DNA from 4 places in the Streptomyces sp. SDT5-1 genome. Region 2 is predicted to be linked to each of the others. Evidence: riboswitches for the same ligand, from Rfam matches in the RefSeq annotation. Region 2 holds a riboswitch; each other region holds the start of a gene.
What was found. A riboswitch is a leader RNA that binds a small molecule or an ion and turns the genes downstream of it on or off. The one in region 2 is predicted to bind cobalamin.
Positions count from the first base shown of each region.

Region 1: another riboswitch for cobalamin. It lies ahead of ACTWJ8_RS25485 (ribonucleoside-diphosphate reductase subunit alpha); the one in region 2 lies ahead of ACTWJ8_RS13935 (prenyltransferase/squalene oxidase repeat-containing protein).
Region 3: another riboswitch for cobalamin. It lies ahead of ACTWJ8_RS06130 (HoxN/HupN/NixA family nickel/cobalt transporter); the one in region 2 lies ahead of ACTWJ8_RS13935 (prenyltransferase/squalene oxidase repeat-containing protein).
Region 4: another riboswitch for cobalamin. It lies ahead of ACTWJ8_RS03615 (ABC transporter substrate-binding protein); the one in region 2 lies ahead of ACTWJ8_RS13935 (prenyltransferase/squalene oxidase repeat-containing protein).

Region 1 covers NZ_CM125963.1:5,495,287-5,500,150, forward strand. The annotation lists gene ACTWJ8_RS25485 (ribonucleoside-diphosphate reductase subunit alpha) at 1-2,330, opposite strand, end outside; cobalamin riboswitch at 2,452-2,582, opposite strand; gene ACTWJ8_RS25490 (GNAT family N-acetyltransferase) at 2,644-3,135, opposite strand; gene mctP (monocarboxylate uptake permease MctP) at 3,243-4,864, opposite strand, start outside.
Region 2 covers NZ_CM125963.1:2,974,464-2,979,327, forward strand. The annotation lists gene ACTWJ8_RS13920 (MBL fold metallo-hydrolase) at 178-1,227, shown strand; gene ACTWJ8_RS13925 (hypothetical protein) at 1,324-1,569, shown strand; gene ACTWJ8_RS13930 (flotillin family protein) at 1,584-2,750, shown strand; adenosylcobalamin-variant (AdoCbl-variant) riboswitch at 2,808-2,884, shown strand; gene ACTWJ8_RS13935 (prenyltransferase/squalene oxidase repeat-containing protein) at 2,989-4,209, shown strand; gene ACTWJ8_RS13940 (SCO2322 family protein) at 4,206-4,864, shown strand, end outside.
Region 3 covers NZ_CM125963.1:1,288,987-1,293,850, forward strand. The annotation lists gene rho (transcription termination factor Rho) at 1-468, shown strand, start outside; gene ACTWJ8_RS06120 (GNAT family N-acetyltransferase) at 493-984, shown strand; gene ACTWJ8_RS06125 (inorganic diphosphatase) at 1,050-1,553, shown strand; cobalamin riboswitch at 1,557-1,772, shown strand; gene ACTWJ8_RS06130 (HoxN/HupN/NixA family nickel/cobalt transporter) at 1,804-2,919, shown strand; gene ACTWJ8_RS06135 (GTP-binding protein) at 3,088-4,864, shown strand, end outside.
Region 4 covers NZ_CM125963.1:768,382-773,245, reverse strand. The annotation lists gene ACTWJ8_RS03625 (ABC transporter ATP-binding protein) at 1-371, opposite strand, end outside; gene ACTWJ8_RS03620 (FecCD family ABC transporter permease) at 368-1,480, opposite strand; gene ACTWJ8_RS03615 (ABC transporter substrate-binding protein) at 1,477-2,538, opposite strand; cobalamin riboswitch at 2,569-2,710, opposite strand; gene ACTWJ8_RS03610 (hypothetical protein) at 2,769-3,434, shown strand; gene ACTWJ8_RS03605 (PepSY-associated TM helix domain-containing protein) at 3,590-4,864, shown strand, end outside.

The DNA of each region.
Region 1 (4,864 bases), 2.5 Mb from region 2:
GACTCGGGGTTTTCCAGGGAGCAGGCGACGGCGTCGGGCTCCGCCGGCTGGACGCGGGCGGCGGCCCGCGCGATGCGCGTCGCGGGGCGCGAGCGCAGGTAGTACGTCGTCTTCAGGCCCGACTTCCAGGCGTACGCGTACATCGAGGAGAGCTTGCCGATGGTCGGCGTCTCCATGAAGAGGTTCAGGGACTGGGCCTGGTCGAGGAACGGGGTGCGCGCCGCCGCCATGTCGATGAGGCCGCGCTGCGGGATCTCCCACGCCGTGCGGTACAGCGCCCGGACCTCGTCGGGGATCCAGGTGAAGCCCTGCACCGAGCCGTTGGACTCGCGCAGCGCCTCGCGGGTCTGCGCGTCCCACACGCCGAGCGCCTTGAGCTCGTCGATCAGGTACCCGTTGATCTGGAGGAACTCGCCGGACAGCGTCTCCCGCTTGAACAGGTTGGAGACCTGCGGCTCGATGCACTCGTAGACGCCGGCGATCGAGGCGATCGTGGCGGTCGGCGCGATGGCGAGGAGCAGCGAGTTGCGCATGCCGACGTCGGCGATACGTTCCCGCAGCGCCGCCCAGCGCTCCGGCCACGTCAGCTGTACGTCGTAGTGGTCGGGGTGCAGCACACCGCGCGCCGTACGGGTCTTCTCCCAGGCGGGCAGCGGGCCATTGCGCTCGGCGAGGTCGGCCGACGCCTCGTACGCGGCGAGCATGATGCGCTCCTGGATCCGCGTGGACAGGGCCTTCGCCTCGGCCGAGTCGAACGGCAGCCGCAGCTTGAAGAAGACGTCCTGGAGGCCCATGGCGCCCAGGCCCACCGGCCGCCAGCGCGCGTTGGAGCGGCCCGCCTGGTCGGTCGGGTAGAAGTTGATGTCGACGACGCGGTCGAGGAACGTGACGGCCGTGCGGACCGTCTCGTCGAGCCGCTCCCAGTCGATGCCGCCGTCGGCGACGAAGGCGCCGAGGTTCACGGACCCGAGGTTGCAGACGGCCGTCTCGCCGTCGTCCGTCACCTCCAGGATCTCCGTGCAGAGGTTCGACGAGTGGACCGTGTGACCGGGCTCGGCCGTCTGGTTGGCGGTGCGGTTGGCGGCGTCCTTGAAGGTCAGCCAGCCGTTGCCGGTCTGCGCGAGGGTGCGCATCATCCGGCCGTACAGATCGCGGGCGGGCACCGTCCGCTGCGCCTTCCCCTCGGCCTCGGCCCTGCGGTACGCGGCGTCGAACTCCGCGCCCCACAGGTCGACGAGCTCGGGCACGTCGGCGGGGGAGAACAGCGACCACGGCTCGTCCGCGTTCACGCGGCGCATGAACTCGTCCGGGATCCAGTGGGCCAGGTTGAGGTTGTGGGTGCGGCGCGCGTCCTCGCCGGTGTTGTCGCGCAGCTCCAGGAACTCCTCGATGTCGGAGTGCCAGGTCTCCAGGTAGACCGCCGCCGCGCCCTTGCGGCGGCCGCCCTGGTTCACCGCCGCCACCGACGCGTCGAGCGTCTTCAGGAACGGCACGATGCCGTTGGAGTGCCCGTTCGTGCCGCGGATCAGCGAACCGCGGCTGCGGACGCGGGAGTACGAGAGGCCGATGCCGCCCGCGTGCTTCGAGAGCCGGGCGACCTGGTGGTACCGGTCGTAGATCGAGTCGAGCTCGTCCAGCGGCGAGTCGAGCAGGTAGCAGCTCGACATCTGGGGGTGCCGGGTGCCGGAGTTGAAGAGGGTGGGGGAGGAGGGCAGATAGTCCAGGCGGCTCATCAGGCCGTACAGCGACCCCACCTCCTCCAGGGCGCGCACGGAGTCGTCCTCGGCGAGCCCCGCGGCCACGCGCAGCATGAAGTGCTGCGGGGTCTCGATGACGTGCCGGGTGATCGGGTGGCGCAGCAGATAGCGGCTGTGCAGGGTGCGCAGGCCGAAGTAGCCGAAGCGGTCGTCGCCCGCGGTGTCGATCAGCGCGTCGAGGCGCGCCGCGTGCACCCGGACGAACTCGGCGGTGCGGTCCGCGATCAGGCCCTCGCGGTGGCCGACCGCGACCGACTCGGTGAAGGACGTGACGCCCTGCGAGGCGGCCTCGGCGGCGATGGAACGGGTGAGCAGGCGGGCGGCGAGCCGGGAGTAGTCCGGGTCCTCGGAGATCAGACCGGCCGCGGCCTCCGTGGCGAGATCGCGCAGCTCCGCGGTGACTGCCCCGGCGGAGCCCCGCGCCGAACGGCCGCGCAGCGCGGCGGCGGCGACTCTGCCGGGGTCGGCGTCGGGGAGGTCGGCGGTCAGCTCGGTCAGGGTGCGCAGCAGGGCTGCACCCGGGCCGTCCTCGGGGGTGGCTGAGACCGGTTCGGCGGGCGGCGCGATGGTCACGTGGAGGCTCTCCCTCGCTCGGCTCGGGGCCTGCGGGGAGGAGGTGGCAGCGCGGGCGCACGGGCCCTCGTCCACCGGCCCTTTCCGCGAGGCCCGGACGTCGTCGACGCCCGGGCCGGGCGGCTCGGGCGTACCGTCGGCAGGTCATCGGACTCGCGCGGGCGTTTTTGTACGCCTACGCACACCGTTGCGGGACAGTTCCGGATTCGCACCGGATTCCCCTGCGGCGACAGCGAGAGCGAGCATACATGTTGTGTCGGGCTTTCGCGTCAGCCCCATATGTTGTGTCGGCGCGGCCCGGAGGCCGGACCGGCTAGAGCCTCAACTCGTACGCCCGCAGCGTCACTTCCGGGATCGGGTCCCAGTCGCGGTCCGGGATCCGGGTGAAGCCGAGGCGTTCGTAGAGCCGGTGCGAGGCCGTCGCCACGGGCTGCGTGCACAGCACCACGGCCTTCTTCCCGGCCGCCCGCGCCCGCTCGACCACGGCCCGCACGAGCGCCTCGCCGACGCCCTTGCCGCGCGCCTCGACCGCCACCGCGAGCATCCGGAACTCGGCCTCGCCGGGCCGTGACACCTCCGCGTACGGGTGGTCGTGCGTGGGGACGTACGTGACGCCGCCGAGGATGCGGCCCTCAGGGCCCTCGGCGACGAGCACCTCGGCCTGCTGCGCGCGCTTCTCGACGTCGCGCAGCTGGGCGGCGTACCAGTCGTTCTCGCCGTCCGCGAGGAGCCCGCTGCCGAGGTAGGCGCGGGCGATCAACTCACCGAGGTCGGCGTACTCTTCGGGGCGCACAGTTCTGATCACGTCGTCATGGTTACGTGACGTGCGGCGGTGCCCGCAATGCTTTCCCGGAAACGCGTCGGGCCCCTCCGCGACGGAGGGGCCCGACACCTGTACCGGTAACCGCGTGACTAGTGTCCTGAGCCCGCGCCGACGGTCGGCAGGTCGACCTGGACGCCCTTGTCGCCCGCGTCCGCCGTGTAGTCCGCGGGGGACGTCTCGTCGACGCCGTCCGGGGCCTTCACGGCCTTCAGGACGAAGGTCAGGACGACCGTGACGAGGACGTTGAGGACGAACGCCGTCATGCCGATGTAGCCGATCTGGCCGATCCCGGGGATCTCCGCCGAGGAGCCGCCGAAGTGGGCCTGCGTCGGCGAGGCCACCCCGTACGCGGCGAGAGTGCCGTAGACCATGCCGACCGCCCAGCCGGCGAGCAGCGCCCAGCGGTGGAACCAGCGCGTGAACAGGCCGCCGACCAGGGCCGGGAAGGTCTGCAGGATCCAGATGCCGCCGAGGAGCTGGAAGTTGATCGCGACCGTCTTGTCCATCGTGAGGACGAAGGCGAGCGCGCCCACCTTCACCAGCAGCGAGACCAGCTTGGAGACCTTGGTCTCCTGCTCGGGCGTCGCGTCCGGCTTGAGGAAGTCCTTGTAGATGTTGCGCGTGAACAGGTTCGCCGCGGCGATGGACATGATGGCCGCGGGGACGAGCGCGCCGATGCCGATGGCCGCGAACGCCACGCCGGTGAACCAGTCGGGGAACATGTCCTCGAACAGCTGCGGGATCGCCAACTGGCCGTTCTGCACCTTGATCCCGGCGGCGATCGCCATGAACCCGAGCAGCGCCAGCAGGCCCAGCATCAGCGAGTACAGCGGCAGGATCGTGGTGTTGCGGCGGATCACCTCGCGGCTCTTCGAGGAGAGCGTCGCGGTGATCGAGTGCGGGTACATGAACAGCGCCAGGGCGGAGCCGAGCGCGAGCGTCGCGTACGTCCACGTGCCCGAGGAGCCCGGCGCGAGTCCGGCGACCGGCTTGCCCGCCGCCTCGTTCGCGGCGTCGAACTTGTCGCTCGCCGCGGCGAAGATGTGCTCGAAGCCGCCCAGCTTGATCGGGATGTAGATGATGGCCACCGCGATCACGATGTAGATCAGGGTGTCCTTGACGAACGCGATCAGCGCGGGGGCGCGGAGTCCGGACGAGTACGTGTACGCGGCCAGCACGCCGAAGGCGATCAGCAGCGGCAGGTCCTTGATGAACCAGTTGGTGTTCTCGCCGCCGCCGACGCCCATCACGTCGAGCACGGCCTGGATGCCGACCAGCTGGAGCGCGATGTACGGCATCGTGGCGAGGATGCCGGTGACCGCGACCGCGAGCGAGAGGCCCTTCGAGCCGAAGCGCCCGCGCACGAAGTCCGAGGTCGTCACGTACCCGTGCTTGTGCGAGACCGACCACAGGCGCGGCAGGAACGTGAAGATCAGCGGATACACCAGGATCGTGTACGGCACCGCGAAGAAGCCGGAGGCGCCGGCCGCGTAGATCGCCGCGGGGACGGCGACGAAGGTGTACGCGGTGTAGAGGTCGCCGCCGAGCAGGAACCAGGTGATCCAGGTGCCGAACGAGCGGCCGCCCAGGCCCCATTCGTCGAGCGAGGCCTCGTTCTCGGCCCGACGCCAGCGCGCGGCGAGGAAGCCCATGACCGTGACGGCCACGAAGAAGAAGATGAAGACGGTGAGCGCGACACCGTTGACGCCGT
Region 2 (4,864 bases):
TTCTGACGGTGTTTCAGAACTGATACCAGTTCTAGTAACGATCCGGAAGGGCGCGGTGGGAGCGGGGAGGCCGCTCCGCGACCCCCGGGATACGGTTCGCCCGGGCGACCATTGAAACGAGTTCTACAAGTTCCCGTACAGTGGCGGCAGTTCGGCTGGAGCGGCGGAGGGTGTCCGATGGCAGAGGCGACGCAGGTGACCGACCACAGCGGGGGCGTGCACAGCATCCGCGTACCGATCCCCGACAACCCGCTCGGCTACACGCTCGTCTACCTCGTCGACACGGACGCGGGCCCCGTGCTCGTCGACACCGGCTGGGACGATCCGGCCTCCTGGGACGCGCTGTCCGCGGGCCTGACGGCCTGCGGCACGAGCGTCTCCGAGCTCACCGGCGTCCTCATCACGCACCACCACCCGGACCACCACGGCCTGTCGGCGAAGGTGCGGGAGGCGTCCGGGGCGTGGATCGCCATGCACGAGGCGGACGCCGCGGTGGTGCGGCGCACCCGCGAGAACAAGCCGGCGCGCTGGTACGCGTACATGGTGGCGAAGCTGGTCGCGGCCGGTGCGCCCGAGGACCACATCGCCCCGCTGATCGCGGCCCGCGACTCCGGGAAGCCCCGTCAACTGCCGGGCTTCGCACCCGCGTTGCCGGACCGCACCATCACCCCCGGCGACCTCCTCGACCTGCCGGGCCGCAGGCTCCGCGCGATCTGGACGCCGGGCCACACGCCGGGACACGTCTGCCTGCACCTGGAGGAGGAGCACCCGGAGGGCCGCGCGGGCCACGGCAGGCTCTTCTCCGGCGACCACGTCCTGCCGGGCATCACCCCGCACATCGGTCTCTACGAGGACCCCGACGACGCCACCGTCACCGACCCGCTCGGCGACTACCTCGACTCCCTCGAACGGATCGGGCGCCTGAACCCGGCGGAGGTGCTGCCCGCCCACCAGCATCCGTTCGCCGACACCCCGGCCCGCGTACGGGAGTTGCTCGACCACCACGAGGAGCGCCTCACCGGACTCCTCGGCCTCCTCTCCACTCCCCTCACCCCCTGGCAGCTCGCCGAGCGCATGGAGTGGAACCGCCCCTGGGCCCAGATCCCCTACGGCTCCCGCAACATCGCGGTCTCCGAGGCGGAGGCCCACCTCCGCCGCCTCGAGAAGACGGGCCGCGTGGAGCAGGTCCCGGGCAGCGACCCCGTGCGGTACGCGGCGGTCGGTTAGCACCCCCGATCTTTGCCGCGCCTTTCATGGAAGAGGCGCCCACGGGGGCGTATCTTCGGCCCCCAAGAGGCTGGAACAACAAGGGGGCACCCGCCGATGACGCCGGACGAGGCTGTGGTCGGCCGGACGGGGAAGCTGGTCGTCGGCACACGTGGGGCCGAAGGTCCGGGCGAGGTACTGGTGCAGGTCAGGGGCGGGACCGAGACCTTTCTCGCGTACTCGGACGAGCCCCTGCCCCGGCACGCCACCGTGCTCGTGATCGAATCCCGCGGCAGCCGGCAGGTCTCGGTCATGGCCTGGCACGACCCTCTCCTCTCCGGTGGCGAGGGCGGCTCCCGCTAAGGAGACGTACAGGCATGTTCGGATATCGCGTTCCCGCGCCCGACGAGGCGATGCTGATCTCGGGCGGCAGGCGGGGACTTGGGGGAGCTCCGTTCCGCGTCGTCACCGGACACGGGAAGTTCGTGCTTCCCGTGTTCCGCAAGACCCGCTTCCTGTCGCTCGCGATGATGGAGGCCGAGGTCGTCGAGAAGTGCGTGACCCGGCAGGGCATCGCCCTGACCGTGCGCGCGGTCATCGCGTTCAAGGTCGGCAACGACCACGAGTCGATCGTCAACGCCGGTCAGCGTTTCCTCTCCGACCAGGACCAGATGTCGGTCCTGACCGGCCGGATCTTCGCGGGCCACCTGCGTTCGATCATCGGCTCGATGACGGTCGAGGAGATCGTCACGGAACGCCAGAAGCTGGCGACGGAGGTCCTGGACACGTCGAAGTCGGAGATGGCGAAGATCGGCCTGCACGTCGACTCGCTCCAGATCCAGTCCATCGACGACGGCGACACCGGCTACATCGAGGCGATGTCGCGCCCGCACAAGGCGGCCATCCAGCGGCAGGCGAAGATCGCGCAGGCGCAGGCGACGCAGGCGGCGGCCGAGGCCGAGCAGGAGTCGTCGCGGCGGCAGGCCGAGTACGCGCGGCAGACCGCGATCGTGCAGGCCGAGTACAACGCGGACGTGGACCGCGCCAAGGCGCAGGCCGAGCAGGCGGGTCCGCTGGCCCTCGCCCACGCGCAGCAGGAGGTGCTCGAGGCGCAGACGGAGCTCGCGCTGAAACAGGCCGAGCTGCGGGAGAAGGAGCTGATCTCCGAGGTGGTCAAGCCGGCGCAGGCGGACGCGGAGCGGATCCGGGTGCTGGCGCTCGCGGAGGCCGAGCGTACGAAGATCCAGGCGGAGGCCGCGGCGTCGTACGACCGGGTGGCGCTCGACCGGATGCTCATCGACCAGCTGCCGCAGATCGTGAAGGAGGCGTCGGCGGGGCTCGCCGGCGCGAACGTCAACGTCCTGAACGGGGCGGACGGCCTGGGCGAGATCGCGGCGGGCCTCGTCGGCCAGGGCCTCACGATCCTCGACTCGGTCCGCAAGAACCTCTCCGGGGAGTCCCCGGACGGCGTCGGCTCGGCGGTGGAGCGCTACGTGGGTGCTCCGCGCGGCGGCGCGGACGACGGCCCGGTCGACGTCCGCTGAGGCGGCGGAGCCCCAGGGGACGCGGCCACGGTGCCGGGTACAGTTAGGGCGTCGTAGTACGTACGTACGAGGGGAAGCCGGTGCAAATCCGGCGCTGACCCCGCAACCGTGAGAGCCGGAACACCTCGCACGTACGCGCTCGGCTCACGACCGTCGAGGAATACGGAGCCGGAGCCGCCCGGTGCCCCCGTGTGCCGCGCCGCCCCGCTCCCCGCAGGGAGAGGCAGCCCGCCCCACCATGAACATGCGCCGCAGCACCGCGCTCGTCGCCGCGACCATCGCGATCGGCGCCTTGGGCGCGCACGCCGCGGCCGCGGACAGTGCCTCCCCCTCCCCGAAGGTGACCGTCCCGTCCGGCCTCTACGGCAAGGGCGACCCCACGTACGACGGCGTGTGGCGGCAGTCCCTCGCGCTCGTCGCGCAGCACGAGGTGGGCGTGAAGCCCGCCGCGAAGGCCGTCGACTGGCTGGCGGGCCAGCAGTGCGAGAACGGCGGCTTCGCCGCCTACCGCGCCGAGCCCGGAAAGCCCTGCGACACCAAGACGAAGATCGACAGCAACGCCACCGCGGCCGCCGTCCAGGCCCTCGCCGCGGTCGGCGGCCGCGACGGCGAGGTCGCCAAGGGCGTCGACCGGCTGAAGAAGAGCCAGAACGCCGACGGAGGCTGGGGCTACGGCCTCGGCATGGACAGCGACGCGAACTCCACGTCCGTCGTCGTCGGCGCGCTCGTCGCGGCGGGCGAGAAGCCGTCCGAGGTGAAGTCCTCCAAGGGGAGGACCGCGACCGACGCCCTCGCCTCCCTCGCCCTGCCGTGCTCCAAGGGCGAGGACGGCGGTGCTCTCGCCTACCAGCCCGACAAGAAGGGCGGGCTCGCCGCGAACGCCGACGCCACCGCGGCCGGCGTGCTCGGCGCCCTCGGCACCGGCTTCGCGCCCGACAAGGGCTCCGCCCCGGACTCGTACACCTGCGAGGACGGCAAGGACGCGAAGGCGCTCGCCCACAACGGCGCCGTGTACCTCCAGAACCAGCTCCAGCCGCGCCTGTACCTGAAGTCCCAGCTCGCCGGCGCCAAGGACCAGCCCGACTACGGCAACACGGCCGACGCGATCACCGCCGTCGCCGCCGCGGAGGGCACCAAGTACACGAAGGACCCGTACACCTGGCTGGAGAAGAACGCGCAGGACTGGGCCGCGCAGACCGGACCCGCCGCCTACGCCGAGCTGATCTTCGCCGCGCGGGCCACCGGCAACGACCCGCGCGACTTCGGCGGCACCGACCTGGTGAGCGCCCTGAACAAGACGGGCCCCGAGCCCGCCTCCACGAAGTCCTCCGCCTCCGACCCCGACGAGAAGAAGGACGACGGCGGCAGCGGAGCCAACTGGTGGATCATCAGCGTGATGTTCATCGCCGCGGTCGGCGCCGGCTTCCTGCTCAGCGGCCGCAAGAAGCAGCAGCCGTGACCGCGCGGAGGTGGACCGGGCTCCTGCTCGGCCTGCTCGCGCTGGTGCTCGGCGTCGTGGCGGCCGCCCCCGCGCAGGCGGCCGGGTACCGGTACTGGTCGTTCTGGGAGCGGGACGGCAAGCAGGCATGGACGTACGCGACGGCGGGCCCCTCGCAGACCAAGCCGTCGGACGGGGACGTGCAGGGCTTCCGGTTCGCGGTGAGCGAGGACTCCGAGGACGCGAAGCAGCCGCGCGGCGCCGCGGACTTCGACACGATCTGCGCCGACACCCCCGCCAAGGACGGCGAGAAGCGGATCGCCCTGGTCATCGACGCGGGCACGGCGGCCGACGCCCCGTCGGGCGAGACCCCGCCGAAGCCGCGCACCGCGTGCGCGCAGGTGGCCGAGGACGCGACGAGCGCCGACGCGCTGGCCGCCGTCGCGAAGCCGCTGCGCTACGACAGCAGCGCGATGCTGTGCGCGATCTCCGGCTACCCGAAGGCGGGCTGCGGCGAGCAGGTGTCGGGCGAGAAGACCGACAAGGCGTCCGGACAGCCGGCCGAGAAGAACGCTGGCGACTCCGGGGACTCCGGCCCGTCCGTCGGCCTCATCGCGGGCATCGCCGTGGTCGTCGTGCTCGGTGTCGGGGCGGGCGTGCAGGCCCGACGCCGCCG
Region 3 (4,864 bases), 1.7 Mb from region 2:
TGCCGCGCGTACAACAACGCCGCGTCGACCAGTGGCCGCACCCTGTCGGGCGGCGTCGACGCGGCGGCCCTGCACGGGCCGAAGCGGTTCTTCGGCGCGGCCCGCGACGCCGAGGAGGCCGGATCCCTGACGATCCTCGCCACCGCCCTCGTCGACACCGGCTCCCGCGCCGACGACTACTACTTCGAGGAGCTCAAGAGCACCGGCAACATGGAGCTGCGCCTCGACCGCACCCTCGCCCAGCGCCGCGTCCACCCCGCCGTCGACCTCACCCCGTCCGGCACCCGCCGCGAGGAGCTGCTGCAGCCGGCAGCCGAGCTGTCCGTCGTCCGGGGCCTGCGGCGGGCCCTGCAGACCCGGGACCCGTACGCGTCGTACGAGGCGCTGATCGAGAAGCTGCGGCAGAGCCCGGACAACGCCGCGTTCCTGCGCCAGGCGCACTCCACGGTGCCCGGGGCCAGGCCCTGACCCCGGATGCGTAATACTCGACCCATGAACGCGCGCGTTACACGCCGCGGAGGAGCACCGGCCGTCACGGTCCGGCGGGCCACCGCACAGGACGCCCGGCGCCTCACCCGCCTCGTGCGTGGCTCCAGCGCCTACCGGGACCCGTACGCCTCCATGGTCGCCGGGTACCGGGTGGGCCCGGACTACATAGAGGCGCACCCGGTGCATGTGGCCGTGGACGAGGCCGACGGGCGGGTGCTCGGTTTCTACGCGCTGCTGCTCGCGCCGCGGGAGCTCGACCTGATGTTCGTCGCGGACGAGGCGCAGGGCCGCGGCATCGGCCGGCTGCTCATCGCGCACATGCTGGCACAGGCCGTCGGCGCGGGCCTCGACCATGTGCGGGTCGTCGCGCATCCGCCCGCCGAGGGCTTCTACCGGAGCATGGGCGCGCGCCGGACCGGCACGGTGGCCGCCCGCCCGCCGGCCGTCGCCTGGGACCGGCCCGAACTCGAATTCGCCGTTCCCCCGGCGGCCTGAGGGGTTCCGCCCTTGCCCGGCACGGCGCACACTCGTGGTCGTCGGGATGCGGCAAGGAGGCCACATTGGGCAGCAGTCAGGCACGCGCCGAGGCGTTCGACGTCATCGTGGAGATCCCCCAGGGGTCCCGGAACAAGTACGAGATGGACCACGACCTCGGCCGGATCCGGCTCGACCGGATGCTGTTCACGTCGACGCAGTACCCCGCGGACTACGGCTACGTCGACGGCACGCTCGGCGGCGACGGCGACCCGCTGGACGCGCTCGTCCTGACCGGCGACGCGACGTTCCCCGGCTGCGCCATCGAGTGCCGCGCCATCGGGATGTTCGTGATGAGCGACGAGAAGGGCCCGGACGAGAAGATCCTGTGCGTGCCCGCGCACGACCCGCGGCACGACGCGACCCGGGACATCGAGGACATCCCGGAGTTCGACCGCCTGGAGATCACCCATTTCTTCGAGGTCTACAAGGACCTGGAGCCGGGCAAATCGGTCGACGGCTCGCACTGGGAGGGCCGCGAGAAGGCCTACGAGGAGATCCGCCGGGCCCGGGAGCGGGCCGCGCGGTAGGTAGTAGGGTGGTCGGGCCGTGGTGCTCGGGAAGACCGGTGACAGCCCTTCAGGGGCCCATTCCGGAGCGGCCCTCGCCACTGTGATCGGGTTCCGGACAGCGACGTCCGGGGCGCGTCGTTCCATCCTGTGCGCCACTGGCGGCCGTCGGCCGCTGGGAAGGCCGGAGCGACGGGCACACCCGTAAGCCAGGAGACCGGCCACGGCATCTCACGAAGTGATCCACGAGGTGCTGGAGCGTGATCGACGCATGACCCTGCCCGGGAACTCCCCGAATCTCCTGAATTCCCCCTCCCCTGCCTTCCGTTGGCGCCGCGAGGACACGCTGCGCACGGCGGGCCTGATCGCGGTGATCGCCGCGCTGCACGTCGTCGCGTTCGGCGTGCTCTTCCTGCTCGTCGTCCCCGAGCACTACGAAGTGGGCAACAAGGCCTTCGGCATCGGCCTCGGCATCACGGCGTACACGCTCGGCATGCGGCACGCGTTCGACGCCGACCACATCGCGGCCATCGACAACACCACCCGCAAGCTGATGGCGGACGGCAAGCGGCCCGTCTCTGTCGGCTTCTGGTTCGCGCTCGGCCACTCCAGCGTGGTGGTCGTGCTCGCGGCCCTCGTCGCGGGCGGCACGGCGCTCGCGACCACCCTGACGAGCGACGACTCCCCCACCCACCAAGTGCTCGGCGTCGTCGGTACGACCGTCTCCGGCACCTTCCTGTACCTCATCGCCGCGCTCAACCTCGTCGCCCTGATGGGCATCCTCAAGGTCTTCAAGGCGATGCGCGCGGGCTCGTACGACGAGCGGAAGCTCGAGCAGCACCTGGACTCGCGCGGGTTCATGAACCGGATCCTCGGCCGCTTCACCAAGTCCATCACCCGCCCCGGGCAGATGTTCCCGCTCGGCTTCCTCTTCGGGCTCGGCTTCGACACCGCGACCGAGGTGACGCTGATGGTGATGGCGGGCAGCGGCGCCGCGGCGGGCCTGCCCTGGTACGCGATCCTGTGCCTTCCGCTGCTGTTCGCCGCGGGCATGAGCCTGTTCGACACGCTCGACGGCACGTTCATGAACTTCGCCTACCAGTGGGCGTTCTCGAACCCGGTGCGCAAGGTGTTCTACAACCTCACCATCACCGGTCTGTCGATCGCGGTCGCGTTCTTCATCGGGACGATCGAACTCGTGGGCGTGCTCCACGACAAGCTGGACCTCAGCGACGCGGTGACCGGCTGGATCGCCGGTCTCGACCTCGACAACGTCGGGTACGTCATCGTTGGCCTGTTCGTCGTCGTGTGGGCGGCGGCGATCGCCTACTGGCGGCTGGCGCGGGTCGAGCAGCGATGGTCGGCGCGGGTGGCCGACGCCGGGTAATTCGGTTGCCGGGATGCGCGGCGCGCTGCTGCACTGATTCCCGTGCGGCACGAGTCGCGCATCCCGACCGTGAGGACCGATCCATGCGCGCTGCAGTCACGTTCCTTCCGAGGGCCACCGCGGATTCCGCCGCCGTGGCATTCCCTTCCTTCGAGGACTCGACTGCCCGTGGCATTGCTGAATCTTGGAATTCTCGCGCACGTAGACGCCGGTAAGACCAGCCTGACCGAGCGGCTCCTGCACTCGGCCGGGGTGATCGACGAGCTCGGCCGGGTCGACGACGGGAGCACCCGCACGGACTCCCTGGACCTGGAGCGCCGGCGCGGCATCACCATCAAGGCGGCCGTGGTGTCGTTCCCGGTCGGCGGCACCACCGTCAACCTGGTGGACACACCGGGTCACCCGGACTTCATCGCCGAGGTCGAGCGCGTGCTCGGCGTGCTCGACGGGGCGGTGCTCGTCGTCTCCGCCGTGGAGGGCGTCCAGGCGCAGACCCGCGTCCTGATGCGGACGCTGCGCCGACTGCGCATCCCCACCGTGGTGTTCGTCAACAAGGTCGACCGGCGCGGCGCCCGGGAGGCCACGCTCCTCGACGACCTGCGCCGCAAGCTCACACCCGCCGTGGTCCCGATGAACACGGTGACCGGCGGCCTCGGCGACCGCTCCGCGCGCTGCGTCCCGTACGCCGCCGGGGACGCGGACCACCGCGCCCGCCTGGTCGACGTGCTCTCGGCCCGCGACGACGGCCTCCTGGAGGCGTACGTCAAGGACGAGGAGTCGGTGACGTACGGCAGGCTGTGGGACGCGCTCGCCGAGCAGACGGCGCGGGCGCAGGCCCATCCGGTGTACTTCGGCTCGGCGATGACGGGCGCGGGGGTCGACGCCCTCGTGGACGGCGTCACGCGGCTGCTTCCGGCCGCGGAGGAGCGGCACCGACTGCCGCTCTCCGCCCGGGTGTTCAAGGTGGAGCGCGGACCGGCCGGCGAGAAGATCGCGTACGCCCGTGTCTTCACCGGGACGCTGCGGGTGCGCGAGCGCCTCGCGCTGCCCGGCGGCGGCGAGGAGCGGCTGACGGGAGTACGGGTCTTCGCGGACGGGGCGGACGTCCCGGCGGCGGAGGCCGGGCCCGGGAGGGTGGCGCGACTGTGGGGGCTCGGCGGCGTGCGCGTCGGCGACGACCTCGGAGAGCCTCGAGCACCGGTCGAGGAACACCACTTCGCGCCGCCGACCCTGGAGACGGTCGTCGAGCCCGAGCGGCCCGGCCTGCGCGGCGCCCTGCTCGCCGCGCTCACCCAGCTCGCCGAGCAGGACCCGCTGATCGGCCTGCGCCAGGACGACGTCCGCCAGGAGATCTTCCTGTCGCTCTACGGCGAGGTGCAGAAGGAGGTCGTCCAGGCCACGCTCGCCGAGGAGTTCGGGCTCGACGTCACGTTCCGCGCGACGACGCCGCTGTGCGTCGAGCGGCCGACGGGATCGGGCGAGGCGGCCGAGGCCATGAAGGACGAGGGCAACCCGTTCCTCGCGACCATCGGACTGCGCGTCGACCCGGCGCCGGTCGGCTCCGGCGTCGCGTTCCGGCTCGGCATCGAACTCGGCTCGCTGCCCATGGCGTTCATCAAGGCCGTCGAGGAGACCGTGCACGAGACCCTGGGCCAGGGGCTGCTCGGCTGGCGGGTCACGGACTGCACGGTGACGCTGTTCCGCTCCGGGTACGCGCCGCGGCAGAGCCACGCGCACGCCGTCTTCGACAAGTCGATGTCGAGCACCGGGGCGGACTTCCGCGGCCTGACACCACTGGTCCTGATGAGCGCCCTCGAGCGCGCGGGCACGACGGTGTGCGAGCCGATGCACCGCTTCCGCCTCGACATCCCGGCCGATCTGTACGGGGCGGTGCTGCCCGCCCTGACCCGGCTGCGGGCCGTGCCGACCGGGCAGCGCACGGCGG
Region 4 (4,864 bases), 2.2 Mb from region 2:
GCCTCGATCAGGGCGGAGTCCGCGGCCGTGTCGCCCGCGAGGAGCCGCTTGTGCGGGGCGCGCCCCATCGCGACGACCTCACGCACCGTCAGCTCGAGGTCGGCGCCCGCGTCCTGGACGACGGCGGCCACCGTACGGGCGAGCCGGCGCACCGGCAGAGCCCAGGCGTCGGATCCGTCCACCCGCACCGTCCCCTCGGCCGGTCGCAGGACCCGGTACACGGCCCGCAGCAGCGTGGACTTGCCGCTGCCGTTCGGCCCGACGAGTCCGACGGTCTCGCCCGGACGCGCGGTCAGCGACACGTCGTCGACGAGCCGCCGCGCGCCCGCCGTGAGCGTGAGGTTCTCTACGTGGAGGTCGGCGGCCGTCATCCGACACCTCCCGCGTTCGCTCGCCGCGCGTCCCGTCGCAGCAGCCACAGGAAGAACGGCCCGCCGCACAGCGCCGTCAGCACACCGACCGGGATCTCCATCGGCGCGGCGACCGTCCGCGCGGCGATGTCCGCCCACACCAGGAACACCGCGCCACCGAGCGCGGCCGTCGGCAGGACCCGCCGATGGTCGGCGCCGACGAGCAACCGCACCATGTGCGGCAGCATCAGACCGACGAAGCCGATCGGCCCCGCCGCCGCGACCAGCACCCCGGTGACGAGCGACACCAGGACGAACATGCGCCCGCGGAACCGGGCCACGTCCAGGCCCATCGTCGTGGCCGCCTCCTCGCCCGCGAGCAGCAGGTTCAGGTTCGGCGCCTGCACCATGAGGACACCGATCCCCACGAGCAGCGCGAGACCCGGCAGCCACAGCGAGTTCCACGACACACCGCCCAGCCCGCCGAGCGTCCAGGCGAGGACCGTACGCGCCTCGTTGCCGCGGTCCGTGGTGAGCAGCAGCAGATTCAGCACCGCGCTGAGGATCGAGGCGACGGCGACCCCGGAGAGGACGAGCCGCCCCGACGTGATGCGACCGCCGGTACGGGCGGTGGCGTACACGAGGACGAGCGCACCCAGCGCACCCACGAACGCCGCAGCCGACAGCGACATCGCCCCGAACACACCCACCCCGAACACGAGGACCGCGACCGCGCCCAGCGAGGCACCGGACGAGACACCAAGGAGATACGGCTCGGCGAGCGGATTGCGCACCAGGGCTTGCAGGGCCGTGCCGACGACCGCGAGCCCGGCGCCGGTGACGGCCCCGAGCAGCACGCGCGGCGCCCGCACGTCGAGCACGATCGTCTCCCGCGCCCGCGACCAGTCCGCGTCGCCCCACCAGTCGGCGCCCAGCGCGTGCGTGACGATGCCCCACACCTGGCCGACAGGCACGTGCACGGAACCGATGGCGACTCCGGCCGTGAGGGACACCAGCAACAGGGCGGTCAGTACGACAAAGGTGGCGGTGAGCCGCGCCCCCTGGCCGACGCGCCGCCGTTCCCGTACGCCGGTTGACGGCTTCCCGGCCACCGCGGGCGGCGCGGTCACGCGAAGCTCCCCGGGTGCAGCCCGCGCGCAAGGCCCTCCACCGCGTAGGCCGAGCGGACCCCGACGAGCGTCGCGGTCAACGGCAGCACCACGAACCGCTTGTGCTTGATGGCCGGTACGTCGGCGAGGGCGGGCTGTGCGAGCAGGTACCGCTTCTTCTGCGCCACGCTCTTGTCGCCCGCGTAGTCGTAGATGGCGATCACCTCGGGCCTGCGGTCGACGACCTGCTCCCAGGAGACGTCCCCGAACACGTCGTCCAGGTCGGCGAAGACATTGCGCCCGCCCGCCAGCCGGATCAGCTGCGTGCCAAGGCCCTTGCCGCCCGCCGTGAACGCGGACTTGTCGCCGCTGTCGTACACGAACACGGGGACGTCCGCCGCGTCCCGTACGGCGGCGCTCGCCTTCGCCACCCGTCGACGCAGGTCGGAGACGAGGGCGTCGGCACGCTTCGAGACACCGAAGATCCTGCCGATGGTGCGGATCTCGGCGTAGGTGTCCTCCATGGTCACGTTCTTCTCGCCGCAGTACTCGCGGTTGAGGTACGTGTCGATCCCGGCGTCGGCGAAGGCCTTGCGGGAGCGGCCCTCCTTCTCGTCGAAGGCGCTGCTGTAGCCGCCGTAGACGAAGTCGGGTTCGGCTTCGAGGACCTTCTCGAACGAGGGCGCCTTCGCGGCCAGTTGAGGAACGGACCGGAAGTCCTCGCGCAGGCCCGGCAGGACGGCGGAGTCGGGAAATGCCGTGCCGACCATGCGGTCCTTCAGGCCGAGAGAGAGCAGGAGTTCGGCCGGGTGCTGATGGATGGTCACGACGCGGGACGGCGGCCGTTCGTACGTCGTCCTGACGCCGCAGTTGTCGATGGTGACGGGGAAGCCCTTCGCGGCCGACGACCGGGAGCCTTCGGCGCCCGCGGTGTCCGATCCGGACGGGCCGCATCCGACGGTGAGCAGCAGCGACGCCGACAACGCGACGACCGCGGCCGTGAGGCGCCGCGTGGCGAACCGCCGCCGACGCACACGGGATTGAGCAAGGGCATGAGGACGGTACGGGCCGTCGTACACGTGAAGCCTCCTACGGAGTCCGCGCTCCTCGGAATGGGCCCGCGACGGGCCAGTGACCTGACTCCCGGGCGGCGTTGACGCGCGCTGCCCGGTCACAGTGGCGGGACCGTGCCGGATTCGCACCGGCTTCCTGTCTCCCGTCGCGGCGATGACCCGGTGATAGTACGCAGTGCCGGGCGAAAGGCAAAGGCGGAGCAAAAGGGGGTGGCGGATGCAAAGATGGACCGGCCATGACGACAGGTTGGGGTGCCAGGGCAGGACGGGCCGCGGTGTTCGCGGCCGTCTGCGTGCTGCTCACATCCCTGGGGCACGCCCTCATGTCCGGCGACACCGTGCCGTGGTGGGCCTTGGGCGGAGGATTCGTCGTCGCCGGGGGAGCGGCGTACGGGGTGGGCGGCCGTGAGCGGGGGCTGCTGCCGGTGGTGGGGCTCGCGGTGGCGTCGCAGGCGGTGCTGCATGTCTTCTTCTCGTGGACGCAGGGCGTCGGGCACTCGGTGAACTCAGCGGAGTCACTGGGTACGGCCGGGATGCCGACGACGCCCGCGATGGAACACTCGAGCCATGCCATGCATGGGATGCACGGCATGGCCGACACATCGGCCACTGACATGTCGGTCGGCGGCATGTCAGGCACCGGCATGCTCCTGGCCCACCTGCTGGCGGCCGTCCTGAGCGGGCTCTGGCTCGCGTACGGCGAACAGGCCGCGTTCCGCATCGCGCGCTGCGCCGCCCGCCACCTCCTCGCACCTCTCAACCTCCCGCTCCGCCTCCCAACTCCCGTCCACCGCCCTCGCATTCACGTCCGCCGCACGCGCGACGACCGCACACCGCGTGTCCTCCTCCTCGCGGACACGATCACCTCCAGGGGCCCACCCGCAGGGCACGCTGTCGCCTGACGACAGCCGGTTCACCCGAGGCTGCGCCCCGCACCCTCGGGCATCGGTCGTGCGCCCGCGCGACCGTTTCCCCCTGCAACGCGCCGGATCCGGACGCGCCGAGGGCCACACGGCCCGCGCCCGGACATCGCGCTGCCCGAAACTGGAGGACCACGTTGTCCATCACCTCGGAAACCACCCCCGAATCCCGCCCGGAGGAGGAGAGTCCCCGCACCCCGCCGGGAACCCGCTCGGCCTGGGCGTCCCTGCGCCCGCTGGTCCTGCGAATGCACTTCTACGCGGGGGTGTTCGTCGCCCCGTTCCTGCTCGTCGCAGCGCTCACGGGCCTGCTCTACGCGGGCTCGTTCCAGGCCGAGAAGCTCGTGTACGCCCATGAGTTGACGGTTCCCGTCGGCAAGGCCGAGCTGCCGATCGCGGACCAGGTGGCTGCCGCGCGCAAGGCCCACCCGGAGGGAGAGCTCAGCGCCGTGCGCCCCTCGCCCGAGCCCGGGGCGACGACCCGCGTCCTGCTGTCCGGCGTGCCGGATGTCGACGCCGACCACACCCTCGCGGTGTTCGTGAACCCGTACGACGGGGAGGTGCGCGGCGCCCTCGAACAGTACGGCTCCACCGGCGCGCTGCCCCTGCGCACCTGGATCGACGAGCTGCACCGCGACCTCCACCTGGGCCAAGTGGGCCGCCTCTACAGCGAGTTCGCGGCCAGCTGGATGTGGGTCATCGCGGGCGGCGGCCTCGTCCTCTGGTTCGGCCGCCGCCGTTCACGCCGAGCCATCCGCGGCACGAGCGGCCGCAGGCGCACCCTGTCCCTGCACGGTTCGGTGGGTGTCTGGGCGGCGCTCGGACTCTTCTTCCTGTCCGCGACGGGCCTGACCTGGTCGACGTACGCCGGGGCCAACGTCACCGACCTGCGCGAGGCGCTCGGCCAGACGACGCCGACCGTCTCGACGTCCACGGTCTCCTCGGCCCCCGCCGACTCCGGCGGGGAGCACGCGGGCCACGGCATGGGCGGCGGCGGGACCGGCGCCGCGGGCGCCGACGGAGGCGCAGGCCTGAACACCGTACTGAAGGCGGCCCGCTCCGAGGGCCTCTCGAACCCCGTGGAGATCGTCCCACCCGCCGACCCCTCCTCCGCGCACGTCGTGCAGCAGATCCAGCGGAGCTGGCCGGAGAAGCAGGACGCCGTCGCCGTCGACCAGGCGAGCGGGCGGGTCACGGACGTGGTGCGGTTCGCCGACTACCCGGTGCTCGCGAAGCTGTCCCGCTGGGGCATCGACCTGCACACCGGCAGCCTGTTCGGACTCGCCAACCAGATCGCCCTCGCCGTTCTCGCCCTCGCGGTGGTCGCGCTCATCGTGTGGGGCTACCGCATGTGGTGGCAGCGCGGGCGCGGCGCCGCGTTCGGCCGGCCGATCCAGCGCGGCGCCTGGCAG